Regions from separate parts of the Klebsiella sp. PK18 genome, predicted to be linked through region 2. Evidence: predicted binding sites of a transcription regulator. Region 2 holds the regulator's gene; the other holds the start of a gene.
The links. Region 2 encodes LexA, which represses DNA repair genes until DNA is damaged. Its sites were predicted from a motif close to TNCTGTATGTACATACAGNA; they were not measured.
Positions count from the first base shown of each region.

Region 1: a site for LexA is predicted at 5,381-5,400, ahead of sbmC (DNA gyrase inhibitor SbmC). Genes of this name have one in related genera too.

Region 1 covers NZ_CM173493.1:1,773,962-1,788,532, reverse strand. The annotation lists gene AC3EMD_RS08635 (adenosylhomocysteinase) at 1-1,043, shown strand, start outside; gene cobT (nicotinate-nucleotide--dimethylbenzimidazole phosphoribosyltransferase) at 1,089-2,156, opposite strand; gene cobS (adenosylcobinamide-GDP ribazoletransferase) at 2,184-2,924, opposite strand; gene AC3EMD_RS08620 (DUF496 family protein) at 3,237-3,560, opposite strand; gene AC3EMD_RS08615 (FUSC family protein) at 3,728-4,786, opposite strand; gene sbmC (DNA gyrase inhibitor SbmC) at 4,885-5,358, opposite strand; gene dacD (serine-type D-Ala-D-Ala carboxypeptidase DacD) at 5,534-6,697, opposite strand; gene sbcB (exodeoxyribonuclease I) at 6,878-8,302, shown strand; gene AC3EMD_RS08595 (hypothetical protein) at 8,303-8,431, shown strand; gene fusA (elongation factor G) at 8,537-10,639, opposite strand; gene AC3EMD_RS08585 (ArsR/SmtB family transcription factor) at 10,880-11,188, shown strand; gene nifJ (pyruvate:ferredoxin (flavodoxin) oxidoreductase) at 11,205-14,571, opposite strand, start outside.
Region 2 covers NZ_CM173493.1:5,270,229-5,284,799, forward strand. The annotation lists gene tyrB (aromatic amino acid transaminase) at 1-146, opposite strand, end outside; gene alr (alanine racemase) at 323-1,402, opposite strand; gene dnaB (replicative DNA helicase) at 1,434-2,849, opposite strand; gene AC3EMD_RS25820 (quinone oxidoreductase) at 3,019-4,002, shown strand; gene pspG (envelope stress response protein PspG) at 4,184-4,426, opposite strand; gene dusA (tRNA dihydrouridine(20/20a) synthase DusA) at 4,566-5,564, opposite strand; gene AC3EMD_RS25835 (cupin domain-containing protein) at 5,665-6,153, opposite strand; gene zur (zinc uptake transcriptional repressor Zur) at 6,403-6,918, shown strand; gene AC3EMD_RS25845 (CsbD family protein) at 7,014-7,223, opposite strand; gene dinF (MATE family efflux transporter DinF) at 7,459-8,775, opposite strand; gene lexA (transcriptional repressor LexA) at 8,845-9,453, opposite strand; gene AC3EMD_RS25860 (diacylglycerol kinase) at 9,576-9,944, opposite strand; gene plsB (glycerol-3-phosphate 1-O-acyltransferase PlsB) at 10,073-12,496, shown strand; gene ubiA (4-hydroxybenzoate octaprenyltransferase) at 12,554-13,420, opposite strand; gene ubiC (chorismate lyase) at 13,433-13,930, opposite strand; gene malM (maltose operon protein MalM) at 14,118-14,571, opposite strand, start outside.

The DNA of each region.
Region 1 (14,571 bases), 2.1 Mb from region 2:
GTCAGGTCGCCGCCCTGCCCGACCTCAGCGGCGTGCGCCTGGCCTGCTGTATGCACCTCGACATGAAAATGATCCCGCTGGTGCAGGGGATCCTCGACAAGGGCGCTCAGGTCTTTTTAACCACCTGTAACCCCACCACCGTGCAGGACGACGTGGTGGCCTGGCTGGTGGAGCGCGGCGCCGATGCCTGCGCGTGGCGCAATATGAGCGACGCCGACTGGCAACAGTCATGGGAAAAAGCGATTGCCTGGCAGCCCACTCACCTGTGCGAGATGGGCGCCGATATCACCACCCTGCTCCACCAGCGCGGCGAGTTTGGTAACATCGTGGCGGGTCTGGAAGCCACTGGCTCGGGCGTCAATCGGCTGGGCGATATTCAGCCAGGCTATCCGATCTTTAACTGGGACGATCTGCCGGTCAAAGAGGGGCTGCACAACCGCCATATGGTCGGTCTCACCGCCTGGCACACCTTCTTCCAGACCACTCATCTCACCCTGCATGAGAAAAAAGTGCTGGTGATCGGCTACGGCCCGGTCGGCCAGGGCGTCGCGGCGGCGGCAAAAGCCTTTGGCGGTCAGGTGATGGTGGCGGAGATCGATCCTGCCCGTCGTCTGCAGGCGGCCTACGACGGCTGGCACGTGGTGGATCTGCAGGAGGCTATCGCCTCGGCGGACGTGGTGGCCACGGCGACAGGCGGGAAAAACGTGGTTAATCGCCAGGCGCTGGAGCGCGCGAAAGCGGGAGTCTTTATCCTTAACGTCGGCCACGTGGCGGAAGAGATCGACGGCGAGTACCTGCGCCAGTACCCTCAGGAAGAGGTGATGCCGTATATCAACGCCTACCGCATGGCCGACAAAACCATCTATCTGCTGGCCAATGGTTCGATGCTCAACCTGACCGCGGGCTTCGGCGACAGCCTGAACGCTTTTGACGTCACCCTGGCGGTGATGGCCAGCGGCATCCGCCATATTGTCACCGACGGCATGCGCGCCCCGGCGCAGGTTTACCTCCTGCCCCAGGCGATCTGGCAGCAGGCGCTGTAAACGCAGCGCATCGTCCCCCCATCGTGGAGACGATGCGCTCTACCATCAGGACGACGGCGCGGTATTGGGCAGCACAATGTTGCTCTGCGCCAGCGTTCCCATCTGGTTGTACATCACGCTGGCGGCCTCCAGCAGGTGCATGGCCAGCGCGGCGCCGCTGCCCTCTCCCAGGCGCATGTCCATATCGAGATAGGGCCGCAGACCCAGCGCGTCCAGGGCGATCTGCGCCCCTTTCTCCGCCGACAAGTGCGAAGGGACAAGATAAGGATGCGCCGTCGGGGCCATGCGACACGCCGCCAGGGCAGAGGCATAGGAGAGGAAGCCATCCAGCACCACCGGCAGGCCACAGGAGGCCGCCCCGAGGATCACCCCGGTCATGCCCACCAGATCGTAACCGCCCACCTTCGCCAGGACATCCAGCCCCTCTTCCGGGTTCGGCTGGTTAAGGGCTATCGCCTGGCGCACCACCGCCACCTTATGGCCCCGCTGCGCCAGCGGCAGATTGGCCCCACAGCCCACCACGGCGTCAGGATCGCTGCCCGTCAGGACACTGATCACGGCTGCGGCCGGGGTGGTATTGGCCATTCCCAGTTCGCCGACGCCAAAAACTTTCACCCCGTCGGCGGCGAGCTGGCGGGTGAGATGCATGCTGGCCAGCAGCACCGTCTCCGCCTGCTGGCGACTCATCGCCGCCGTCCGGGCGATATTCCCGCTACCGCGGGCCACCTTGAGGTTAATCAGGCCCGGCAGCGGGTCGGCATCGATGCCGACATCCACCACCTGCACCCTGGCCCCGGCCTGCGCCGCCAGCACGCAGACGCCGGTGTTGCCCCGCACCATATTGCCGGCATGAATGGCCGTCACCACCTGCGGCGAAGGCGTCACGCCTTCATGCCAGACGCCATGGTCGGCGCACATGACCACTATCGCCTTCTCCGCCAGCGCCAGCTGCCCCTGCAGCCCCGGCAGACCAGCCAGTTGCACGGCCAGGGTCTCCAGACGGCCAAGGCTACCGGGCGGCTTTAACAGGCCATCAATATGCTGCTGAGCGCGCGCCATGCCCGCCACATCGGGCTGCGGAATGGCAGCCAGTAACGCAGAAAGTGTTTCCATTCTGTTCCTCATCGTTGGCGCCAGGCCTTACAGCAGCGCCAGTAAAAAGAGTAATTCACCCAGCTCAATCGCCGCCCCGAGAGTATCCCCGGTCTGCCCGCCGAGGGTTCGCTTCAGCGCCCATCCCAGACCCCAGATCAGCACCAGGGTGATCAGCGCGGCGCGCAGGCCCTGCAGCCCCAGCAGGACGGTGGCCAGCGCTACCCCCATCGCCATCGTCACCAGCGTCTGCTGCAGGCTAACTTTGCCAATAAACAGATTGCCCAGCCCCTTTTCCCGCGCGTAGCGATGACGATACATCAGCAGCACCGCCATTCCGCGACCGACGGCGCAGGCCGCCGCCAGCGCGGCGATGGGGTGGGTATCGCGCAGCAGCAGCTCGCCGACCACCAGCACTTTCGCCACCAGCACGAAGATCAGCGCCAGCCCGCCGTGGGTGCCCAGCCGGCTGTCGCGCATGATCTCCAGCATCCGATCGCGGGTGCGGGCGGAGAAGATGCCGTCGCAGGTATCAGCCAGCCCGTCAAGGTGAAATCCGCCGGTGAGCAGCGCCAGCGCCAGCACGCCGAACAGCGCCGCCAGCGGGACGCCGCACCACGGCTGCAGGAGGAGCGCCACTGCGCCGGCGATGGCGCCGAGCAGTAAACCGACCAGCGGAAAGGTGACGATACTGCGCTGGTACTGTTCGATCTCCAGGCCCTGAGATAACCGCGCCGGGACCGGCAGGCGGCTGATAAACGAGAGTGCAGCAAAGAATGACTTAATCACGTGAGGTTGACTCCTGTCGGCGAAAGCAGCGGAAGAGTTCGGTCACGCCCGGTCAGCACCTGAGTTTGTCTTCTGGCGAATCGATCGTCGGAGAGGTGAGAGGTGTTGAGATATCGCTCTGACGCCGCTGCGTCAGATGCCCGGCCAGGATGAGAGAAACCTTTCCGATATCAATACGTTTTCGCGGGGCAGTATAGCAAAGAGTCGGTGAGGAGAGTCAGTTGCCGGGACAAAGTTTTGCAGAAAAAGAGACGAATGGGGAGGTAAAGCAGAACAGCCCGGCGACGTCGATCGCCGCCGGACCGGCAGGGATTAGCCTTCGACTTTGGCTTCGCCCATCACTTTCAGTTTTTTGGAGATGTCGCGGCGCTCTTTGGACAGCTCGGCATTTTTGATGATGTAATCATCAACGCGATCTTCGTAATCGCTCTTCATGCTGGCGATGATGCCCTGGATAGCTTCCACGCTCATGCCCGGTTTGATGTAGTCGCTGAGGTTGTCCAGCAGCAGAACACGCTTCTGGTTATCACGGATCTTTTTCTCAACGTCCTGAATTTCACGCTGCAGTTTGTTCTTACGACGGTACAGACGAACAAACTCCAGTACGTCCTGGAAAGAAGGCTTAGTTGTTTCCATTTTTACACCCCTAATAATTGAGATTCGGATTCGTAAAGCGACTGCGTTATAGGGCTAACATAACTGCTAGCAGTCGCTGATGACAATGTTTTTTCCTTTGCGTTTATCATAACCCTAAACGCTGCTGAATCGAAACAACCCATGCAGTTACCCGGTGCATCTGGTGCTTATTTGCGCAACGCGCGGCAGATCAGATGCGACAGCAGCTCCAGCTGGCGCGCCAGTTCAATCGAGAGCCAAACATAGCCATGAATTGGGGTTTCCGCCAGGCTGTCGTCACCCTGCTCTTTCATCAGCTGGCGCAGTTCGAGAACGATCTCATTCAGCTTTTCATTGTTGGCGCGCACAGGCTGAGGGTTCCCTTCATACAAGGCGTGGGCGATGGCCAACAGCGTCTGCTGGGTCATCTGCTGCGTCTCCCGCAGGGTGTGCGCATTGAGCATCACAAAATGACCCGGACGGGTGGCCCACCAGGCGTTGATCTGCAGCTCCAGCATGCAGACGAGGTTGCGGCTGACGGTCTGGATAGCCTCGAAGATCGCCTTCTGGATGTGCGTCTCTTTGCTGGCGGGGGTGATCAGCCCGCGCATTTTGACGACGTCGTTCAGCGCCTGCTGGAGATGCTTTTCCAGCCGCGGCCGATCCACCAGATTTGGCGAGAAGCCGGCCTGGTAGAGGCGGTTAAAGTTGGCGACATAGCTGGCCATCTGGATGCGCCAGTGGATGAACGCCCGCTGCGGCCAGATACCGGTAAACAGCATCGCCAGCAGCGAGCCGAAGATCACGTCGCCGCTTCGCCACAGCGCGGTATGCATATCGCCGGGCGGCGCCCCGACCACCACCGACAGGGTAATGCCGATCAGCAGTGCCTGATAGGGTTTCTTGCCCAGCGCCAGCCAGCCGCAGAGGAACATTGCCGCCGCGCACCAGAGGACCATCAGCGGCAGGGAGATGAGCTCAAGCTTCAGCGCCACCAGCCCCAGCGCCGAGCCGAGGATCGTGCCGCCGATGCGCTGAAACGCCCGCGGCACGACGTTGCCCCAGAAGGAGATCGGCCCCATCACCACCACCAGGGTGATGAGAGGCCAGGTCCCCTCAGGCACGTTCAGCAGCCGCACCAGCAAAAAAGTGAGCACAAAGGCCAGCGCAATCCGCACGCCATGCACCACCCGATAATGGCGATACAAGCGGATCTCAAATGGCTTGAGTGATTTATCAGCGCGCACAACCCTCTCCGGCAAAACGAAAAGGCCAATTGTAACTGCTTTTTCGCCCGGAGCGTGCCGGGAATGTAAAAATCCTTGTCCGGAACAGGGGTAAACCGCTACGACGCGACGCGCTCAACGGGGACATACATGTCGATATCCCAGTAGCCGTCGTGGTTGCCGTCGTTGAGATAGATCTCAAAACAGGGCCTGGGGGCCACGCGATACGTTGTGCTCTGCAGCAGGCTGTCGAAAAACTGCATCCACGGGGTGGCAAAATCGTAATCCACCACCCGCGCGCGGGCGCAGGCGTAATCCCCGCCGGCAATCGCCGCCAGTATCACCCCTTCGCTGTTGGCGGGAATGACGTAATCCTCGTCAACGGCGACCACGGTGGCGCAGCGCAGTTTTTCCGCCGGCACTTCCTCCGGGTTATCGTAGTAGACGGCAAGCCATTCACGGGCGGGCACCTGATGGTTCTCAACCCACATCATCAGTTGCTCAAACCCCTGCTTGACCGTTTGATCCCAGGGCCCGACCAGATGGAAACCGGCAATGGTTTTCTTGCCGAGGGTGGTGATGCTGTAGTTCATCTTGCCTCCTTTGGAGATAAATGACTGTATGAATATACAGTTAATTTAACAGGAGATCCCCCCTCAGTATGTGCGCGAATTCACAGAGTCGCCATCACACTGCTGAAAAAACAGGCGCCCCGCCAGCAGGAGCGACAGACGAAAAAAACCGCCTGCAAAGAGGCGGTTATCATGGTTACAGCTCGTGGTGCAGGTAATCGCTCATTCGCGAGAACACCCCGCCTTTATTGATGCTTTCGAGGGTGACCAGCGGATAGTGCCCCACCACCTTGTCGCCGTCATACAGCGAAATCTCGCCGACCCGCTGGTTGGCGGCGATCGGCGCCTCCAGATCCTTCTTATCCAGCACATATTTCGCTTTAATCCGCGACACTTCCGCCTTCGGCAGCGCTAACCAGAAATCCTGATCGGTGCCGAGCTTAATCTGCTCTTTATCGCCGTACCAGATGCGTTCGGTGCCGACCTTCTGGCCTTTCTGCAGCACCTGCACGGTGTCAAAGTTCTGCTGCCCCCAGTGCAGCAGTTTAGCGGCCTGCTGCTCGCGGCCTTTCGGACTGTCCGCCCCCATCACCACGGCGATCAGCCGGCGCTGGCCATCCACCGCCGAGGCGATCAGGTTGAACCCGGCGCCCGAGGTGTGGCCCGTTTTCAGGCCATCGACGTTCATGGTTTTATCCCACAGCAGACCGTTACGGTTTTGCTGGGTGATCCCGTTCCACGTCAGGCTTTTCTGGCTGTACATGTGGTAGACGTCAGGTTCGCCATGAATAATCGCCCGCGACAGCACCGCGAGGTCATAGGCAGAACTGTGCTGGCCCGGGGCGTCGAGGCCGTGGACGGTTTCGAAATGGGTATCCCGCAGGTGCAATTTTTCGACATACTGATTCATCAGGGCGACAAACTGCGGCTGGCCGCCGGCGACATAGTCGGCCAGCGCGACGCAGGCGTCGTTACCGGAGTCGACAATCAGCCCACGGCTGAGGTCGCGGACGCTGACCCGATCCCCTGGTTTTAAGAACATCAGGGATGACCCGTCGAACACCGGGTTGCCCTTCGCCCAGGCGTCTTTACCCACGGTGACGATGTCGTCAAAGGTGATACGATGGCTGTCGATGGCGCGGTCGACCACGTAGCCGGTCATCAGTTTGGTCAGACTGGCAGGATTGCGCTGCTGATGTTCGTTACCCGCGGTCAGGACCTGACCGGTGGTGTAATCCATCAGCACCCAGGAGCCAGCCTGAATAGCCGGTGGCGCGACCGTAGCAGGGAAGTCGACGGCAAATGCGCAGGAAACGCTCGAAGCGAGCAAAGATACAGCAATAAACAAACGGCCTTTCAACGGCATATCCTCTAGATTTACAGATCCGCCGTCCTTTTTACGGAACTTCGCGTTTCATATCAGGGTTTAATTGCAAGAAAATATGACACAGCAGAGGAAGTTGCTTGCCGTTACCCTTCTGATGACCGGGCAAATCGTTTACCATACCGGTCGCACGCCACCACGGATAATGAACAGACTATGCAAGATAGCGTCAACCAGCCCGGATTTTTATTCCACGATTATGAAACCTTCGGCACCAGCCCTTCCCTCGACCGGCCGGCGCAGTTCGCCGCCATCCGCACCGACGCGGAGCTGAACGTGATCGGCGAGCCCGAGGTGTTTTACTGCAAGCCCGCTGACGATTATCTGCCGCAGCCGCAGGCGGTGATGATCACCGGGATCACCCCGCAGGAAGCGCTGGCCAAAGGGGATAATGAGGCCGCGTTTGCCCGCCGCATCCACGATCTGTTCACGGTGCCGCAAACCTGCATCGTCGGCTATAACAACGTGCGCTTTGATGACGAAGTGACGCGGAATATCTTCTATCGCAACTTCTATGACCCTTATGCCTGGAGCTGGCAGCACGATAACTCGCGCTGGGATCTGCTCGACGTGATGCGCGCCTGCTATGCCCTGCGTCCGGAAGGGATCACCTGGCCGGAGAATGACGAGGGTTTGCCCAGCTTCCGGCTTGAACATCTGACCGTCGCCAACGGTATTGAGCACCAGAACGCCCATGACGCGATGGCCGATGTGTACGCCACCATCGCCATGGCGAAACTGGTGAAAACCCGGCAGCCGCGGCTGTTTGATTATCTCTACAGCCACCGCAATAAGCGCAAGCTGGCGACGCTCATCGACGTGCCGCAGATGAAACCGCTGGTGCATGTCTCCGGCATGTTTGGCGCCGCGCGCGGCAACACCAGCCTGGTGGCGCCCCTGGCCTGGCATCCGGAAAACCGCAATGCGGTGATTATGGTCGATCTGGCGGGCGATATGGCGCCGCTGCTGGAGCTCGATGCCGATGCCTTGCGCGAGCGGCTTTACACCCCGCGCGCCGAGCTTGGCGATCTGCCGGCGGCGCCGATCAAGCTGGTGCATCTCAATAAATGTCCGGTGCTGGCTCAGGCCAATACCCTGCGCCCGCAGGATGCCGACCGGCTGGGGATCTCCATTCAGCGCTGTCTGGAGAATGCCCAGCTGCTGCGGGCGAATCCGCAGGTGCGGGAGAAAGTGGTGGCGGTCTATGCCGAAGCCGAGCCGTTCGTGCCGTCCGAAAACGTCGACGCCCAGCTTTACAATGGGTTCTTTAGCGATGCCGACCGCGCGGCGATGAAAATCGTGCTGGAAACCGAACCGCGCAATCTGCCGGCGCTGGATATTACCTTCGCCGATAAGCGTATCGAACGCCTGCTGTTTAACTATCGGGCGCGCAACTTCCCCGGCACGCTCGATGAACATGAGCAGCAGCGCTGGTTAGAGCACCGTCGTCAGGTGTTTACGCCAGAGTTTTTGCAGGCCTATGCCGATGAGCTGCAGATGCTGTATCAACAGTATGCGGATGATAAAGAGAAGCTGGCGCAGCTGAAGGCGCTGTGGCAGTACGCACAGGATATTGTCTGATTGGCTGACATTCCCGGGTTGCGGCTAACGCCTTACCCGGGCTACAAACTGTATCAGCAGTATGCGGATGATAAAGAGAAGCTGGCGCAGCTGAAGGCGCTGTGGCAATACGCACAGGATATTGTCTGATTGGCTGACATTCCCGGGTTGCGGCTAACGCCTTACCCGGGCTACAAACGATGGCTGGACTCGTAGCCCGGGTAAGACGCCTCGTGTCGCACCCGGGAACGTTGCTTAGCTTTTCGCGCGGCTGGCGATGATTTCATCCGCCACATTACGCGGCGCTTCCGCGTAATGGTGGAACTCCATGCTGTAGGTTGCCCGTCCCTGAGACATCGAGCGCAGCGTGGTGGAATAACCAAACATCTCCGCCAGCGGCACGTCGGCGCGGATGATCTGGCTGCCGAAGCGCTCTTCCATCCCCTGCACCATCCCGCGACGGGAAGAGAGATCGCCCATAATATTCCCGGCGTACTCTTCCGGCGTCTCCACCTCGACGTGCATCACCGGCTCAAGGATCACCGGATCCGCTTTGCGCGCGCCTTCCCGGAAGCCAAAGATCGCCGCCATGCGGAACGCCATCTCCGAGGAGTCCACGTCGTGGTACGACCCGAAGGTCAGGGTCGCTTTCACGTCAACCACCGGATAACCCGCCAGCACGCCGGTGCCCATCGCTTCGCGCAGCCCTTTCTCCACGGAAGGGATGTACTCGCGTGGCACCACGCCGCCTTTGGTGGCGTCCTCGAAGACGAAACCGCTGCCCGGCTCCAGCGGCTCCAGGGTCAGCACGACGTGCCCGTACTGCCCTTTGCCGCCGGACTGGCGCACAAATTTGCCTTCCACGTCCGTCACTTTCTTGCGCAGGGTTTCGCGGTAGGTGACCTGCGGACGACCAATGTTGGCCTCGACGCCAAACTCGCGCTTCATCCGGTCGACAATGATCTCCAGATGCAGCTCGCCCATGCCGGAGATAATCGTCTGGCCGGACTCTTCATCGGTATGTAGACGGAACGACGGATCTTCCGCCGCCAGCCGCTGCAGCGCGATGCCCATTTTCTCCTGATCCGCTTTGGTCTTCGGCTCGATGGCCAGCGAAATCACTGGCTCCGGAAACTCCATCCGTTCGAGGGTAATGATCGCATCCGGATCGCACAGCGTATCACCGGTGGTCACATCCTTCAGACCGACGCAGGCCGCGATATCCCCGGCGTGCAGTTCGTCAACTTCGTGGCGGTCGTTGGCCTGCATCAGCACGATACGCCCGATGCGCTCTTTCTTGCCCTTCACCGGGTTCCACACCGCATCGCCTTTCTTCAGCGTCCCGGAGTAGACGCGGATAAAGGTCAGCTGGCCGACGTAGGGGTCGGTCATCAGTTTAAACGCCAGCGCCGACAGCGGCTCATCGTCGCTCGGATGGCGTTCCGCCGGCTGGCCTTTCTCATCAACGCCTTGTATCGCCGGAATATCCAGCGGCGACGGCATCAGCTCCACCACCGCATCGAGCATGCGCTGCACGCCTTTGTTTTTAAAGGCGCTCCCGCAGAGCACCGCCTGGATTTCCCCCTTCACCGTGCGCTGGCGCAGACCAGCAACGATCTCCGCCTCGTCCAGCTCACCGGTTTCCAGGTATTTATCCATCAGCTCATCGCTGGCTTCCGCCGCCGCCGAGACCATTTTCTCCCGCCACTGCTGTGCCGTCGCCAGCAGATCGTCAGGGACAGGCCCATAGCTGAAGGTCATGCCCTGGGTGGCGTCATCCCACAGGATGGCGCGCATTTTCACCAGATCGACAACGCCGGTGAAATGCTCTTCGGCGCCAATGGGGATCACAATCGGCACCGGGTTAGCCTTCAGACGGTCGATCATCATCTGCACCACGCGGAAGAAGTCCGCGCCGGGGCGGTCCATCTTGTTGACGAAGGCCAGCCGCGGAACGTGGTATTTATTCGCCTGGCGCCAGACGGTCTCCGACTGGGGCTGCACCCCACCGACGGAGTCATACACCATCACCGCGCCGTCGAGCACGCGCATGGAACGTTCCACCTCAATGGTGAAATCCACGTGCCCCGGGGTGTCGATGATATTGATCCGGTGCGGCTCGAAGCTGCGGTCCATACCCGGCCAGAAGCAGCTTACCGCCGCCGAGGTAATGGTGATCCCGCGCTCTTGCTCCTGGGCCATCCAGTCGGTGGTTGCCGCGCCATCGTGTACTTCACCCAGCTTATGGCTCATCCCGGTGTAAAACAGGATGCGCTCGGTAGTGGTGGTTTTACCGGCATCGATATGCGCGGAGATACCGATGTTGCGATAACGTTCGAGGGGGATGGGTCGGGGCATGATGCGTCCTTAGTCGTTTTGACTGTCAGTCTGCGGTCGGAATGATCCGCAGTTCATTTAACTGCCGCCTATCATAGTACAACTGTACGAGTATATTCGAACTATTTTTGCTATTATTACGATTGGTCAGGTTGCGGCGGCGCGCGTGGCATCAGAACCGGAGTTTGGGTATAGTAGCCGCCAGCCGCCGATATGGGCTGCGGCTGCCATGCGCCGCGCCACTGCCGACACAGGATTATTATGATCGCCAATCACCCCGAACGAGAACAAATTCGCCTGGAAAATGTCCTTTCCGCGCTCGGTAACCCACTGCGACTGGAGATCATCCGCACGCTGGCCGACGGCAGCGAGCTGAGCTGCAACGCTCTGCGCCAGGAAGAGGTGGCCAAGTCCACCATGACCCACCACTGGCGCGTCCTGCGCGACAGCGGTGTGATCTGGCAACGGCCTCAGGGACGGGAGAACATGATTTCGCTGCGCCGGGAAGATCTGGACGCCCGTTTTCCCGGCCTGCTGGATACGCTGCTGAACGTGATGCAGCAGCCGTGAATCGCTAACCCACAGCCTACTCCTCTCCCGCCAGCCGCTGATACTGCCTGAAACGGGCCCGGGCATCGTCCTCCGTTTGCCGGAACAGCGCGTCCGCCAGATCCGGCGTGGTTTTATGCAGCGCGGCATAGCGCACCTCGCCGAGCAAAAAGTCGCGGAAACTCTCTTCCGGCTCTTCGGAGTCCAGTATAAACGGCGTTTTGCCCTCGGCTTCCCGCTGCGGATGATAGCGCCACAGGTGCCAGTATCCCGCCTCCACCGCCCGCTTCGCCTCGCGCTGACTGCAGCGCATCCCGGCTTTCAGGCCGTGGTTGATACAGGCGGCATAGGCGATCACCAGCGACGGTCCCGGCCAGGCCTCGGCCTCGGCGATGGCCCGCAGGGTCTGATCTTTATCGGCGCCCATGGCGATCTGGGCAACGTAAACATTGCCGTAGCTCATCGCCATCATGCCGAGATCTTTTTTACGCGTGCGTTTCCCCTGAGCGGCAAATTTGGCGATCGCCGCCACCGGGGTCGATTTGGACGACTGGCCGCCGGTGTTGGAGTAGACCTCGGTATCAAACACCAGAATATTGACGTCTTCCCCACTGGCCAGCACATGATCGAGGCCGCCAAAGCCGATATCGTAGGCCCAGCCGTCGCCGCCGAAGATCCACTGCGAACGCCGGACGAAATAGTCGCGGTTCTGCCAGAGCTGCTCCAGCAGCGGGACGCCCTCTTTTTCCGCCGCCAGCAACGCACTGAGGCGGTCCGCGCGCTCGCGGGTCCCCTCCCCCTCATCCTGCTGCGCCAGCCACTGCCGCATCGCGGCGTGAAGCGCGTCGCTGACCGGCAGCGCCAGCGCGGCGGTCAGCTCCTCGGCGATCTGTTGGCGGATCGCCTGGCCGCCAAGCATCATGCCGAGACCGAACTCGGCGTTATCCTCAAACAGCGAGTTTGCCCACGCCGGTCCGTGGCCGCGATGGTTGGTGGTATAGGGCATCGAAGGCGCGCTGGCGCCCCAGATCGAAGAGCAGCCGGTGGCGTTGGCGATCAGCATCCGGTCGCCAAACAGCTGGGTGATAAGCCGGGCATAGGGCGTTTCTCCGCAACCCGCGCAGGCGCCGGAAAACTCCAGCAGCGGCGTTTCGAACTGGCTGCCTTTGACCGTCGTTTTGCGAAACGGGTTATCTTTTGGCGCCAGTCCCAGGGCGTAATCCCAGACCGGAGCCATCGCACGCTGGCTGTCGAGGGAGACCATCTGCAGCGCCTTGCCGCGCGACGGGCAGCTCTCCACGCAGTTGCCGCAGCCGGAGCAGTCCAGCGGCGAGATAGCCAGATGATAGTGATAGTCTTTGGCCCCCTGGGCGGGTTTACTCAGCAGCCCGGCGGGAGCCGTGTCCTGCTCTTCAGGGCTCAGTAACGCCGGGCGGATCGCCGCATGCGGGCAGACAAAGGCGCACTGGTTACACTGGGTACAGCCGTCAGGCTGCCAGACCGGCACCTCCAGCGCGATGCCGCGCTTCTCCCAGGCGGCGGTGCCGGAGGGAAAGGTGCCGTCTTCCATTCCGGCGAAGGCGCTCACCGGCAACAGGTCGCCACGCTGGCGGTTCATGGGCTGCAGGATATCGCGGATGAAGTCCGGCATCAGGGTGCTCGCCTGCGGTGCCGGCGCCTCGAGGGTCGCCCAGTGGGCGGGTACCGTCACCCGGTGCAGCGCCGCCATCCCCAGCTCGATAGCCCGCTGGTTCATCTCAATGACGCTCGCCCCTTTGCTGCCATAGCTTTTCTCCACCGCCTGCTTGAGATAGTCTGCCGCCGTTTGCGGATCGATAATCGCCGTCAGCTTAAAGAACGCCGCCTGCATCAGCATGTTAAAGCGCCCACCGAGGCCCAGCTCGCGGGCAATGTCCACCGCATTAAGGGTATAAAAGTCGATCTTTTCCTGCGCCAGATAGCGCCGGACGCTGACCGGCAGGTGCTGCTCCAGCTCTGCCTCGGACCAGCTGCAGTTGAGCAGAAAGGTGCCTCCCGGCTTCAGCCCCTCCAGCAGGTCGTAGCGGTCGACATAGGATTGCTGAGAGCAGGCGATAAAATCGGCCCGGTGGATCAGGTAGGGCGAGGTGATCGGCCGGTCGCCAAAGCGCAGGTGCGAAACGGTGATCCCCCCGGACTTTTTCGAGTCGTAGGAAAAGTAGGCCTGGGCGTAGAGTGGCGTGTTATCGCCGATGATCTTGATGGCGCTTTTGTTCGCCCCGACGGTGCCGTCCGAGCCCATCCCCCAGAATTTACAGGCGGTGATCCCGGCATGGGAGACCGCCAGCGGTTCCTGCCGGGCGGGCAGCGAGGTAAAAGTGACATCATCGACAATACCCAGGGTAAATCCGTCCTTCGGCAGCGGCTGCCTGAGGTTGTCAAACACCGCGGCGATATCGTTGGGCAGCACGTCCTTACCGCCGAGCGCGTAGCGGCCGCCGACGATCAGCGGCGCATCGTCGCGTTGATAGAAGGCGCTCTTGACGTCGAGGCACAGCGGTTCCGCCTGCGCCCCCGGCTCTTTGGTGCGGTCAAGGACGGCAATACGCTGCACGCTGGCGGGCAGTTGCGCGAAAAAGTGCGCCAGCGAGAACGGCCGATAGAGATGGACGCTGAGCAGCCCCACCTTCTCCCCCTCCGCATTCAGCGTCTCCACCACCTCCTGGACGGTGTCGCACACTGAGCCCATGGCGATAATCACCCGCTCGGCATCCGGCGCGCCGTGGTAATTAAACAGGTGATATTCCCGCCCGGTCAGCGCGGTGATCTTCGCCATATAGCTTTCCACCAGATCGGGCAGCGCGAGGTAGAAGCGGTTACCGGCCTCCCGCTCCTGGAAGTAGATATCCGGATTTTGCGCGGTGCCGCGGATCACCGGATGATCCGGGTGCAGCGCCTGCCGACGAAAGCGCTCCAGCGCCGGCCGGTCCAGCAGCGTCGCCAGTTGCTCATACGCCAGCACCTCAATCTTCTGTATTTCGTGCGAGGTGCGAAAGCCGTCGAAGAAGTTGATAAACGGGATCCGCCCGGCGATCGCCGCCAGGTGCGCCACCGCCGACAGGTCCATCACCTGCTGAACGTTATTCTCTACCAGCATGGCGCAGCCGGTCTGCCGTACCGCCATCACGTCCTGGTGGTCGCCAAAAATATTCAGCGAATTGGTCGCCAGCGCCCGCGCGCTGACGTGAAAAACACCCGGCAGCAGTTCACCGGCAATTTTGTACAAATTGGGGATCATCAGCAGCAGCCCCTGCGACGCGGTGTAGGTGGTGGTGAGCGCTCCCGCCTGCAGCGCGCCGTGCACCGCCCCGGCGGCACCGGCTTCGGATTGCATCTCCATCAGGCGCACCGGCTGGCCAAACAGA
Region 2 (14,571 bases):
ACCGCCTGCAGCTGCGGGATAATGCCGTCATCGTTGTAGTACAGCCCGATACTCAGGTTGACTTTGTCGCTTCGCGGATCTTCTTTGAAGCGTTCCATCAGAGAAAGAATAGGGTCGCCGGCGTAGGCGTCAACTTTTTGAAACACGCGATGTATCTCCAGGTTTACATAGGGCAGGTTCTTACACAATAAACCGGATATGACGGCAGGTCGAGAGGATGTTGAGGGGAAAATGACCGCGAGGTGGCATAAACCACTTATTCGCTCGCGGCTGTGCCGATGGCGTACCGGATAACATCAGGGTTATCCGGTACGGCTGGTGCTTAGTCGAGGTATTTCATGGCGACGCGGGAGGTCAGTCGCGTAATAAGTTCGTAAGCACTCACTTTCGTTATCTCGGCGATGCGCTCTACCGGGAGCCCCTCTCCCCATAGCACTACCGCGTCGCCGGCTTTATCCTGGGCCTGCGGTCCGAGGTCAACGCAGATCATATCCATCGCTACCCGGCCGACAATCGGCACTTCCCGGCCATTGACCAGCACCGGCGTGCCCGACGGCGCGGCGCGCGGATAACCGTCGCCATAGCCCATCGCCACCACGCCGAGACGGGTATCGCGTTCGCTGATCCAGGTGCCGCCGTAGCCGACGGGCTCCCCTGCTTTATGCTCGCGCACCGCAATCAGGCTGGACGTCAGGGTCATCACCGGCTGGCAGCCAAAATCTTTCCCGGTGGAGCGATCGTCCAGCGGCGACACGCCATACAGGATAATCCCGGGGCGTACCCAGTCGTAATGCGATTGCGGCCACAGCAGAATGCCGCCCGAGGCGGCGATAGAGCGCAGCCCCGGTTTGCCTTCGGTAAAGGTGGTGAAGATATCCAGCTGGCGTTCGGTGGCGCCGCAGGTCGGCTCATCGGCGCGGGCGAAATGGCTCACCACGTTCACCGGCTGGCGGACGTTTTTACACTGGCTCAGACGCTGATAAAACGCCTCGGCTTCCTCCGGGCGCACCCCTAAGCGATGCATGCCGGTATCCAGCTTCATCCACACGGTTACCGGCTCGGGGAGATCGGCTTGCTCCAGCGCCGCCAGCTGTTCGGGGCTATGCACCGCCGTATGCAGGCGCTGGGCGGCGATCACCGCCAGGTCTTCCGCAGCAAAAAAGCCTTCCAGCAGGAGGATCGGCTGGGCGATGCCTCCTGCTCGCAGGCGCAGCGCCTCTTCCAGGCGGGCGACGCCAAAGGCGTCGGCGTCGGTCAGCGTTCGCGCGGTCTCAAGGAGGCCGTGTCCGTAGGCGTTCGCTTTCACCACCGCAACCAGTTTGCTGGCAGGCGCCAGGTCACGCAGACGTTGCAGGTTGTGTCGCAGAGCGCGGCGGTTGATAACTACAGTTGCCGCTTGCATTTGAATTCCTTAAAAAAAGACAGACAGAGGTTTACTCATCGTCATACTGAGGGCCGGCATAATTATCGAAACGCGACCACTGGCCGTTAAAGGTCAGTCGCACGGTGCCGATCGGGCCGTTACGTTGTTTACCAATGATAATTTCCGCGATGCCTTTAAGATCGCTGTTCTCGTGATAAACCTCATCACGGTAAATGAACATGATCAAGTCGGCATCCTGTTCAATGGATCCGGACTCACGCAGGTCGGAGTTGACCGGGCGTTTATCGGCGCGCTGTTCCAGCGAGCGGTTCAGCTGCGACAGCGCCACCACCGGCACCTGCAGCTCTTTCGCCAGCGCCTTCAGCGAGCGGGAGATTTCGGCGATCTCAAGGGTACGGTTGTCGGAGAGCGACGGCACGCGCATCAGCTGCAGGTAGTCGATCATGATAAGTCCGATGCCGCCGTGCTCACGGGCGATACGCCGCGCGCGGGAGCGCACTTCCGTCGGCGTCAAGCCGGAGGAGTCATCGATATAGATATTGCGTTTTTCCAGCAGGATGCCCATGGTGCCGGAGATCCGCGCCCAGTCTTCATCGTCCAGTTGACCGGTACGAATGCGGGTCTGATCGACGCGCGACAGCGAGGCCAGAGAACGCATCATGATCTGTTCCGAGGGCATCTCAAGACTGAAGATGAGTACCGGCTTATCCTGCAGCATTGCCGCGTTTTCCACGAGGTTCATCGCGAAGGTCGTTTTACCCATCGACGGACGGGCGGCGACGATAATCAGATCCGACGGCTGCAGGCCAGCGGTCTTTTTGTTGAGGTCGTCGTAGCCGGTATTCACCCCGGTGACACCGTCATGCGGCTGCTGGAACAGCTGTTCGATACGGGCGACGGTGGCATCAAGCACATCGGCGATGTTTTTCGGCCCTTCGTCTTTATTGGCCCGGCTTTCGGCGATTTTGAAAACCCGGGATTCGGCGAGATCGAGCAGATCTTCGCTGGTTCGCCCCTGCGGGTCGAAGCCGGCTTCGGCGATCTCGTTGGCCACCGAAATCATCTCGCGCACCACCGCGCGTTCGCGCACGATGTCAGCATAGGCGCTGATGTTCGCCGCGCTGGGCGTGTTTTTGGACAGTTCGGCCAGGTAGGCGAAGCCGCCGACGCTGTCCAGCTGCCCCTGACGCTCCAGCGACTCCGCAAGGGTGATCAGGTCAATCGGGCTACCTGACTCCTGCAGACGCGCCATCTCGGTAAAGATATGACGATGCGGACGAGTATAGAAATCTTCCGACACCACGCGTTCGGCGACGTCGTCCCAGCGCTCGTTATCCAGCATTAAACCGCCCAACACCGACTGCTCCGCTTCAATCGAGTGCGGCGGGACTTTCAGCCCGGCGAGCTGCGGATCGCGTTCGCGGGTTTCTGTCTGTGGTTTGTTGAAGGGTTTATTTCCTGCCATAGCCTAACATTTCACCGATACGGAAAAGAGCGTGACAGTATAGCGAGAAAGCCATTGCCGCTAAAGAACCCATTAAGCGTGGCAGGCCTGAGGCGGATAAGAAAATCCGTCGCTGCCGCCGCAGGCTGTTAAGCTTACTGGATAATCTCAGAACAACACAGGAGCGAACATGGCAACACGCATCGAATTTTCAAAACACGGCGGGCCGGAGGTGCTTCAGGCGGTTGAGTTCACGCCCCGCGATCCTGCGGAACATGAAATTCAGGTCGAAAACAAAGCCATCGGTATCAACTATATCGACACCTATGTTCGTAGCGGCCTCTATCCGCCACCATCGCTGCCGAGCGGTCTGGGCACCGAGGCAGCCGGCGTCGTCAGTAAAGTTGGCCATGGGGTAACGCACATTAAGGTAGGCGATCGGGTGGTGTACGCGCAGTCGGCGCTCGGCGCCTACAGCACGGTACACAATGTGCTGGCCGACAAAGCCGCGGTCCTGCCGGACGCCATCTCTTTCGAACAGGCCGCGGCATCGTTCCTGAAAGGATTGACGGTCTGGTATCTGCTGCGCAAAACCTATGAAATTAAGCCTAATGAAGTGTTCCTGTTTCACGCGGCCGCCGGCGGCGTGGGGCTGATTGCCTGTCAGTGGGCGAAAGCGCTGGGCGCGAAACTTATCGGCACCGTCGGCAGCGCGCAGAAAGCCCAGCGTGCCAAAGAGGCTGGCGCCTGGCAGGTGATTAACTATCGCGAAGAGCAAATCGTGGAGCGGCTCAAGGCACTTACCGACGGTAAGAAAGTGGCCGTGGTCTACGACTCGGTGGGAAAAGATACCTGGGAAGCCTCTCTGGACTGCCTGCAGCGACGCGGCCTGATGGTCAGCTTTGGCAACTCCTCCGGCCCGGTGACCGGCGTCAATCTGGGGATCCTGAATCAGAAAGGTTCTCTGTATGTCACCCGCCCATCGCTGCAGGGCTATATCACCAACCGGGAAGAGCTGGCGGAAGCCTGCAGTGAACTGTTTTCACTGATCGCCAGTGGGGTAATCAAAGTGGACGTACCCGAGAGTCAGACCTATCCGCTGACCGAGGCCCGTCGGGCGCATGAAGTTCTGGAAAGCCGGGTAACTCAGGGGTCGAGTTTGCTGCTGCCGTAAGCGGACAAAGGGACAAAAGTTTAGGGCTTCCACCTGGGAAGCCCTTACTTTTTTTTAGTTCGGCTGTATGTAGGGTACAGCGCGATGAATTCGTTAACGCGCTAATAGTGACAGATTTGCTCAGTAATGCCTACGCGGTTGTCTGCAAAATTGTTCAGGTTGTGACAGACCCCTCAATACCTTAGTAACGCCAACGGTTATTGTCGCGAAAAGCGTTTCCGTTCGGGGATTTCAGCGCCCGAATAATCCACACCACCACCACGGCCAGCAGCAGCCACGGCAGTAATTTGATCATCAAGGCAAACAACCCGCCGACGAACATCAGCGCGGTAGCGACCACGATAGCCGCGATAATCCCCAGCAGCGATACGCCGGTCACCAACAGCATGACAAAAAATCCAATGACAAATAGCAGTTCCAGCATGGTTCTCTCCCCAACGAATGAATACTTCACTCTGCAGGTATTACAAAAAGCATGCCAAACATAAGCATTTGACTTTAAAAGAAAACGCCCCGCGTCAGTGCGCGAGGCGTGGTCAATTTCACCAGGTTTTCGTCAGAAATTAACGTTTATCGGCCACCAGCTTCAGCGCATGCTCCAGCACCGCAATATCGGCGCCGGCTTTATGCGCGTTCTCGCTCAGGTAGCGACGCCACTGGCGAGCGCCGGGGATGCCCTGAAACAGCCCCAGCATATGGCGGGTAATATGGCCCAGATAGGTGCCATTGCTGAGCTCGCGCTCAATATACGGGTACATGGCTCGCACCACCGCCACCGGATCGGCATCCGCGCCGGCGATGCCGAAAATTTCGCGGTCGACCGAGGCCAGAATACCCGGGTTCTGATAGGCCTCACGCCCGACCATCACCCCATCCATATGCTCAAGCTGCAGTCTGGCTTCGTCCAGCGATTTGATCCCGCCGTTAATCGCCATCGTCAGGTGGGGAAAGTCGCGCTTCAGCTGCCAGACGCGGGGGTAATCCAGCGGCGGGATCTCGCGGTTCTCTTTTGGGCTCAGGCCGGAGAGCCAGGCTTTGCGGGCGTGAATAATAAACATCTCACACTCGCCCTTGCCGGAGACCGTCTCAATGAATTCGCATAGAAACTCATAGCTATCCTGATCGTCAATCCCGATACGGGTTTTCACCGTGACCGGAATCGACACCACATCGCGCATCGCCTTGATGCAGTCGGCCACCAGTGGCGCATTGCCCATCAGACAGGCGCCAAACATCCCGTTCTGCACGCGGTCGGAGGGGCAGCCGACGTTGAGATTGATCTCATCGTAGCCACGCGCTTCAGCCAGCTTCGCGCACTGCGCCAGGGCCTGCGGATCGCTGCCGCCGAGCTGCAGAGCAACCGGGTGCTCTTCTTCGCTATAGGCCAGATAGTCACCTTTGCCGTGAATAATCGCCCCCGTGGTCACCATTTCGGTATACAGCAGCGTATGCCGCGACAGCAGCCGCAGGAAGTAGCGGCAGTGTCGGTCAGTCCAGTCGAGCATCGGCGCGATGGAGAAGCGGTGAGCAGGGAAAACAGGTGACGTTGATTCAGGCATCATGGCGAATAAATAAGCATCCGGGTAAAAAGGGGCGCTACTATAGCACAAAGATAAACCACAGGCGCATAGTGCGCCGCGCTTCGCCCCTTCCCCGGGTCGATTACTTTTTCCGCGGCTTGCCGTCGTGTGGACCGAAGAATTGCGGCGGATGGTCAACCCAGCGATCCTGGCGCGTCGCGGCATAGCCTGGATTGAGCGGATAATAGATGCGGTTGTATTTCTTGTTGGCCTCGCCCACCACCAGCAGACGAACCTCCTGCTCGGTGTTATTGAGAAAAGTGTGGCAGATACCGGTACCCGCGGGAAAACCCACGCTGTCCCCTGGCTCCAGCTTCCAGAGATAGCCGTTTATCCACACTTCCGGATAGCCCTCCAGCACGTAGATGAACTCTTCCTCATCGCTCTCCGCGTGCGGGTACGAGGTGCGCCGCCCGGGCGGCAGTCGCTCGTGGTGGATCCCCAGCCGGTTGAGACGTAAACCGCGCCCCAGCGGCGCGCCAATCGAAAAACGCTCCGGGCTGTCGGGATAAGTGGCATCGTCGGGCCCTTCCAGTTCGCGCCAGTGGCGAATGCAATCAGGTCGTTTCATCGTTTTCTCCCGAAAATGAGACACTTCAGATATAGCATACCCAGGGTCATGCGTGTTGCGATTAAATCGGGCAGGACGGTTTTAGCGATCGACTAAGGCGTAGTCTGCACGAAAGTCAGCGGCCAGCACCCGGAACTGGCGCAGGTACCGACAATCTGAAGTATGACCCGTATCACCTGCCGGCTCTCGGTGTTTTCTGAGGAACGTGATAAAGTAACAGATTCAAATTCACACAACCCGAGGATGCTCATGGATAAGACCCCTTCGCAAGAGATGTTAGCGCATGCTGAAAAGCTATGCGCGCAGCGCGGCGTACGCCTGACCCCACAGCGTCTGGAGGTGTTGCGCCTGATGAGCCTGCAACAAGGGGCGATCAGCGCCTACGATCTGCTGGATCTCCTGCGTGACAAAGAGCCGCAGGCTAAACCGCCGACGGTTTACCGCGCGCTGGAGTTTTTACTCGAGCAGGGTTTTGTTCATAAGGTTGAATCGACCAACAGCTATGTGCTGTGCCATCTCTTTGACCAGCCGACCCATAGCTCAGCCATGTTTATCTGTGACCGCTGTGGCGTGGTGAAGGAAGAGGCGGCGGAAGGGGTGGAAGATATCATGCATACGTTAGCGGCCAGAATGGGCTTTGCCCTGCGCCACAACGTGATTGAAGCTCACGGCCTTTGTGCAGACTGCGTGGAAGTCGAAGCCTGCAGCACGCCGGGACACTGCCAGCACGACCATTCCATTCAGCTGAAAAAGAAAGCCCGCTGAGCGTCAGCCGCAGCGGGAAACAGGGTTAACGGCGCATCCTTACGCCATTCAGACAGGCACTAACACAAATGCTTTATTCTTTGAGCCACGGAACGCTACCAGCGGTAGTCGTTTTTATGCTCCCAGTCTGAGACTTCTTTCTCAGCCTGATCCTTCGCATAGCCGTACCGTTCCTGAATTTTACCGACCAGCTGATCGCGCTTACCTTCGATCACGGTCATATCATCATCGGTAAGTTTGCCCCACTGTTCCTTGGCTTTACCTTTCAACTGTTTCCAGTTACCGCCGATTTCGTCTTTATTCATGATAACGTCCTCATCATTCGGTGGGTTTACAGCCCGTTTTGTACCGGACATGGTATTAACTATAGATGAGAATGCTGGTACCGATTCGTTATTCGGAATTTTTAACCATCATACCGATGGGTAAGGCTGAGGCGATTTTCCCGGCTTGCGCTACGCTGAGCCGGGCTACTGAGTTGCCCCGGTAAGCGGCGCGCAACCGCGGGAATTCATAGATGGCCGTGATGAACGGCAATGACTAGCTAAACCAGGTGCCGTGTCGCCAGTGGCGACGCCAGATCAGCGCCAGAGACAGGCCGCGCAGGGCGAGGAACACCGCCAGCGCCAGCCACAGACCGTGGTTACCGAGCAGCGGGACCGAAAGCAGCGTTACAGCAAACCCCGCCGCGGCGACCGCCATGCTGTTCCGCATCTCCGCGCCGCGTGTGGCGCCGATAAACATGCCGTCCAGCAGATAGCACCAGACGCCCACCACCGGCAGGATGGCCTGCCAGATCAGATAGCGATCGGCCAGCTGCTGCAGAGAAGGCAGCGAGGTTAACAACGCGATGATGTACTCCCCCGCCAGGCTATAAATCAGGGCAAACGCCAGCGCCACCATGCCAGACTGCCGGCAGGCCGCCCGCCAGACTTCCAGCAGCTGGCTGCCGTCGCGCGCGCCGTAGGCCTGGCCGGAGTGGGCCTCCACGGCATAGGCAAAGCCATCCAGCGCATAGGCGGTAAAGGTCAGCATGGTCATCAGTACCGCATTGACCGCCACAATGTCGCTGCCCAGACGCGCGCCGTACACGGTCAGCGCGCCAAAGCACAGCTGTAGCAGCAGGGAACGCAGCATGATGTCCCGATTCAACGCCAGCAGACGGCGCAGATCCCCGCGCCAGGCGTTTTTCAGCATTGCCAGCGACACGCCGCGCAGCGTCAGCACCCGCTTCGCCATCATCAGGCCAATAATGAGAGTGGCGTACTCCGCGGTGACCGTGGCCAGCGCCGCCCCCTGGACGTTCATCCGCAGGCCCATCACCAGCCACAGGTCGAGCACAATATTGAGCAGATTACCGACCACCAGCAGAATCACCGGCGCCCGGGCGTACTGGACTCCCAGCAGCCAGCCGAGCAGCACCAGATTGGCCAGCGAGGCGGGGGCGCTGAGCCAGCGGATTTCGAGAAACCGTCTCGCCTGCTCAAGCACCGCCTCACTGCCGCCGACAATATGCAGAGCGAGGTTAATCAGCGGCAGGCGAAACAGGATGATGAGAACCCCGGCGCCCAGCGCCAGAGTCAGCGGCTGCACCAGCGCCCGCGCCAGTCGCAGCGGATCTTTGGCACCCCAGGCCTGAGCGGTGAGCCCGGTGGTGCTCATGCGCAAAAACAGCAGCAGCATGAAGAGGAAACTGGTAGCCGTCGCCCCAACCGCGACGCCGCCGAGGTATACCGGGCTGTCAAGGTGGCCGATCACCGCGGTATCCACCAGCCCCAGCAGCGGGACGGTGATATTGGAGAAAATCATCGGGATCGCAAGGCGCCACAGCGCTTTATCGGCAGCGTTGAGCAGCATGTTCGGAGACCTGATTGAGGACAAACGTCGCAGCGTCATGCATCAGATGACGCTGCGCAGGGGCAGGCGTTACATCCATTCTCCATTACGGATCACGCCAACGGCCAGACCCTCAATGGTAAAACTCTGCTGACGCAGATCGACAACGATAGGGGTAAATTCGCTGTTTTCCGGCAACAGTTCGACGACGTTACCCTGCTTTTTCAGGCGCTTCACCGTCACTTCGTCGTCAATGCGCGCTACCACCACCTGGCCGTTACGCACGTCCTGGGTTTTGTGGACCGCCAGTAGATCGCCATCAAGGATACCGATGTCTTTCATCGACATGCCGCTGACGCGCAGCAGGAAATCCGCGTTGGGTTTAAACATCGACGGGTCGACCTGATAGTGCCCCTCAATGTGCTGCTGCGCCAGCAGCGGCTCGCCGGCGGCGACGCGGCCGATCAGCGGCAGGCCATGTTCTTCTTCCGTCAGCAGGCGGATACCGCGAGAAGCACCGGAGACGATCTCGATCGCGCCTTTACGCGCCAGCGCTTTCAGGTGTTCTTCCGCCGCGTTTGGGGAACGGAACCCCAAGCGCTGAGCAATTTCCGCACGCGTCGGCGGCATGCCCGTCTGGCTGATATGATCCCGAATGAGATCAAACACCTCTTGCTGCCTGGTCGTTAACGCTTTCATTCCGCCCCCTGGGTGTATATACAGTTATGCTGTGAGTATATACAGCTACCGGTGATTTTGGAACCACATGGCACACAAAAATCGGCAGATTGTTTATATTTTGCGAGGCTTAGCGAAGAACGTTAATGATAATGGCTCCACAGCAGCGTTCCCCAGGTGATCAGTGCGATGATAATCGCCAGCAGGACCGCCGCCGATCCCATGTCTTTGGCGCGCCCTGAAAGCTCATGATATTCCGAGCCTATACGATCCACGACCGCCTCAATCGCGCTGTTGAGAATTTCGACTATCATCACTAGCAGGACCGACCCAATCAGCAATACGCGGGTGATGGCGTCGACGTCCAGCCAGCAGGCTATCGCGACGGCCACGATGGCGGCGATACCTTCCTGACGAAACGCGGCCTCGTTGATCCACGCTGCGCGAAATCCTTTCCAGGAGTAACCTGCCGCCTTAATGATTCGGGTTAACCCGGTGGTATTATTGGCCATCACAAAACCTTTTTACGTAAATGACGTCGATGAGTGTACGCGTTTGCCGCGTGGTAACGGAAATTTTGCCCACTTTCTGTTATTCTTGCCGCGCATTTGCATGATTAACCAGAGGCTTCACATCGTTTATGTCCGGCTGGCAACGAATTTACTATAAATTACTGAATTTACCATTACGGGTGCTGGTAAAAAGCAAGTCTATTCCGGCAGAGCCTGCCCAGGAATTAGGACTCGATACCTCGCGTCCGGTCATGTACGTCCTGCCCTATAATTCCAAGGCGGACCTGCTGACGCTGCGCGCCCAATGCCTGGCGCATGATTTACCCGATCCGCTTGAACCGCTGGAGATCGACGGCGCGCTGCTGCCGCGTTACGTATTCATCCACGGTGGGCCGCGCGTATTTACCTATTACACGCCAAAAGAAGAGTCCATCAAGCTGTTCCACGACTACCTCGATCTGCACCGCAACCATCCGGACCTCGATGTGCAAATGGTGCCGGTCTCGGTGATGTTCGGCCGCTCGCCGGGTCGTGAGAAAGGGGAAGTCAATCCGCCGCTGCGGATGCTGAACGGTATCCAGAAATTTTTCGCCGTCTCCTGGCTCGGCCGCGACAGTTTCGTGCGTTTCTCGCCTTCCGTGTCGCTGCGCCGCATGGCGGATGAGCACGGTACCGATAAGATCATCGCCCAGAAGCTGGCTCGCGTCGCCCGGATGCACTTTGCCCGCCAGCGCCTGGCCGCCGTCGGCCCGCGTCTGCCGGCTCGCCAGGATCTGTTTAATAAACTGCTGGCCTCGAAAGCGATTGCCCGCGCGGTGGAAGACGAAGCGCGCAGCAAGAAAATTTCGCATGAGAAGGCTCAGCAGAACGCTATCGCGCTGATGGAAGAGATTGCCGCGAACTTCTCGTATGAGATGATCCGCCTGACCGACCGCATTCTCGGCTTCACCTGGAACCGCCTGTACCAGGGGATCAACGTGCATAACGCCGAGCGCGTGCGCCAGCTGGCTCACGACGGCCATGAGATTGTCTATGTCCCCTGCCACCGCAGCCACATGGACTATCTGCTGCTCTCCTACGTCCTGTATCATCAGGGCCTGGTGCCACCGCATATCGCGGCGGGCATCAACCTCAACTTCTGGCCTGCCGGGCCGATCTTCCGCCGCCTGGGCGCGTTCTTCATCCGCCGCACCTTTAAGGGCAACAAGCTCTACTCCACGGTGTTCCGTGAATATCTTGGCGAGCTGTTCAGCCGCGGCTATTCCGTCGAGTATTTCGTCGAAGGCGGCCGCTCCCGTACCGGCCGTCTGCTCGATCCGAAGACCGGTACGCTGTCGATGACCATCCAGGCGATGCTGCGCGGCGGCACCCGGCCGATCACTCTGGTGCCTATCTACATCGGCTATGAACACGTGATGGAAGTAGGCACCTACGCTAAAGAGCTGCGCGGCGCCACCAAAGAGAAAGAGAGCCTGCCGCAGATGGTGCGTGGCTTGAGCAAGCTGCGCAACCTTGGCCAGGGCTATGTCAACTTCGGCGAACCACTGCCGCTGATGACCTACCTTAACCACCATGTGCCGGAGTGGCGGGAAGCCATCGACCCGATCGAAGCCATCCGCCCTTCCTGGCTGACGCCAACGGTGAACAACATCGCCGCTGACCTGATGGTGCGCATCAACAACGCCGGCGCGGCCAACGCCATGAACCTGTGCTGCACGGCGCTGCTGGCCTCGCGTCAGCGTTCACTGACCCGGGAGCAGCTCACCCAACAGCTGGAGTGCTACCTCGCGCTGCTGCGCAATGTGCCCTATTCGCCAGATGCGACGACACCTTCCGCTTCGGCCAGCGAGCTTATCGACCACGCGCTGCAGATGAACAAGTTCGAAGTGGAGAAGGACACCATCGGCGATATCATCATCCTGCCGCGCGAGCAGGCGGTGCTGATGACCTACTATCGCAACAACATCGCCCATATGCTGGTGATACCGTCGCTGTTAGCCGCCCTGGTGACTCAGCATCGTCAGCTCAGCCGCACCGAAGTGCTGCGCCATGTCGAAACGCTGTATCCGTTCCTCAAGGCCGAGCTGTTCCTGCGCTGGGAGAAAGCAGAGCTGGCCGGGGTGGTGGATGCATTGATTGCCGAGATGCTGCGTCAGGAGCTGATCGTCGTCGATGGCGAGGTGATGAGCCTCAATCCGTCGCACTCTCGCTCCCTGCAACTGCTGGCCGCGGGCGCGCGCGAGACGCTGCAGCGCTATGCCATCACCTTCTGGCTGCTGAGCGCCAACCCGTCAATCAACCGCAGTTCGCTGGAAAAAGAGAGTCGTACCGTGGCCCAGCGCCTGTCGGTGCTGCATGGCATTAACGCGCCGGAGTTCTTCGACAAAGCGGTGTTCAGCACCCTGGTGCTGACCCTGCGCGATGAAGGCTACATTAGCGACACCGGCGATGCCGAGCCGGAAGAGACCCTGAAGGTTTATCGGATGCTGGCGGACTTGATTACGTCGGATGTGCGGCTGACGATTGAAAGCGTCACGCAGGATGACGCGTAACGCGGTGTTTTCTGCCCTCGCTTCCCCCCGATACACCGGGGGGAAGCTGACAGGGGATTACAGGTAGCTCATCGCCAGGCCCAGGAATAGCACCAGCCCGACGTAGTTATTGTTCATAAACGCTTTGAAGCAGTTATCGCGCTCGCGATTGAAGATAAGCTTCTGCTGCCAGCCAAACAGACCTGCCGCGACAAACAACGACCAGTAGTATTCCCAGCCCAGCCCATTCAGCCAGCCCACCGCGCCCATCAGCGCCAGCACGGCCACCTGCAGGATACCGATAATCAGACGATCGTTTTCGCCGAACAGGATCGCCGTGGACTTGATGCCGATCTTCACGTCGTCATCGCGATCCACCATCGCATACTGGGTATCGTAGGCCACCGCCCACAGAATGTTGGCGAGGAACATCAGCCAGCAGCTCAGCGGCAGCGATTCGCTAACGGCCGAGAAGGCCATCGGGATCGACCAGCCAAAGGCGGCCCCCAGCACCACCTGCGGCAGATGAGTGTAGCGCTTCATAAACGGGTAGACCCATGCCAGGGCCAGCGCCGCGACCGACAGCAGAATGGTCATGGTGTTGAGGGTGAGCACCAGCAGGAAGGAGAGCAACACCAGAACGATAAACAGCGTTCGCGCCTCTTTCTCGGTAACGTCGCCGCTCGGTAGCGGACGACGGGCGGTACGCTTTACGTGACCATCAAATTTTCGATCGGCATAGTCATTCACCACGCAGCCGGCGGCGCGCATCAGCCAGACGCCGGCGACGAATACCGCCAGGATCCACAGCGGCGGGACGCCCGGCGAGGCCACCCACAGCGCCCACAGCGTCGGCCACAGCAGCAGCAAAGCGCCGATCGGTTTGTCAGTGCGCATCAGGCGATGAAACGCCAACAGCTTATTCTGCGACAGACTCCACTCCATTTTTTCTTCCTCTTAGTACAACGGCGACGCAGGCAAAAACAGCTCGGTCAGCAGCAGGGGTTTGCCGCTCAGCCGCAGGCGGGAACGACGCCCCCACAGCGCTGCATCGCGACCAATTTCAATAAAATCGCGGGTTAATGTCGACGACGTGAACAGGTATCGGCCCAGCGGGATCTGCCCGAGCTGCTGTAGCGCCAGCTCCGGACCACACAGTGTCGACTCCGGCACCACCGTGCGCCCGGCCAGCCAGGGTTCGCCATCGGCATTGAGTATAATCTCCCGCAGCCAGTAGCGCGGCTCGTCAGGTAGCAGCGCCGCTTCGTCAGTCAGCGCCTCACGCTCAATATACCCTTCGTTAATCAGGGTCACGGTGACCTGCTTTCCTTGTTGCTCAAAGCGCTGGGTCATTGAGTCCTCCAGCAGCAGCCAGTCACTCAGGGGCGGCGCCAGGGATGGCATAACGGCAAAATAGCGCAGCGCACGCAGTCGCGTAAGCGCAGGATGGGACATGCCTGATTCTCCGGTACATAACGTGAAAGCATTGTATCGCAGAATAGGCGGTTGGTGGCGGGCAAACGTCAATATACGATCATTCACGCAACAGCCATGCAACAGGCTGCCGCGCGTGCAAAAAAAGGTGCATCCCGAAGGATGCACCTAAAGGCTGTGCCTAAACATCAGCATTGTGGGGAGACGATTACCCCTTGCCTTTTACACTGCTGATAAAGGTGGAACGAGCGGATTTCGAGCCGAGGCGCTCAGCTTCGTTCATCAATTTCAGGGCTTTGTCGATGTCACCTTGTTTCACCGCCTGCTTAATACCGTTGTTGAAGTAGGTTTCGGTATCGCTGAGCATCGGTTCGCTTTTGGCTGCCGGTGCAGCAGCAGCAGCGGCGGCGGCTGGCGCGGCCACCGGCGCGGCGGTATTGCCTACGGTGACCGGACCCGGGCCGGCGGAGCCGAACAGCGGGCCCACCAGCACGCTGGAGGTGCTATTGGTTTTCACTTTCAGCTTCAGCACGCCATCGGTGGTATGTTTAGCGATCGGATCCGGGATATCCGGGGCCGCATTGCCGGCGCCTTTGGCATAGGCTTTCGCCGGATCCAGCAGGGTCGTGGTCTGCTGGAGGTCTTTTTCAGTGGTAAACACC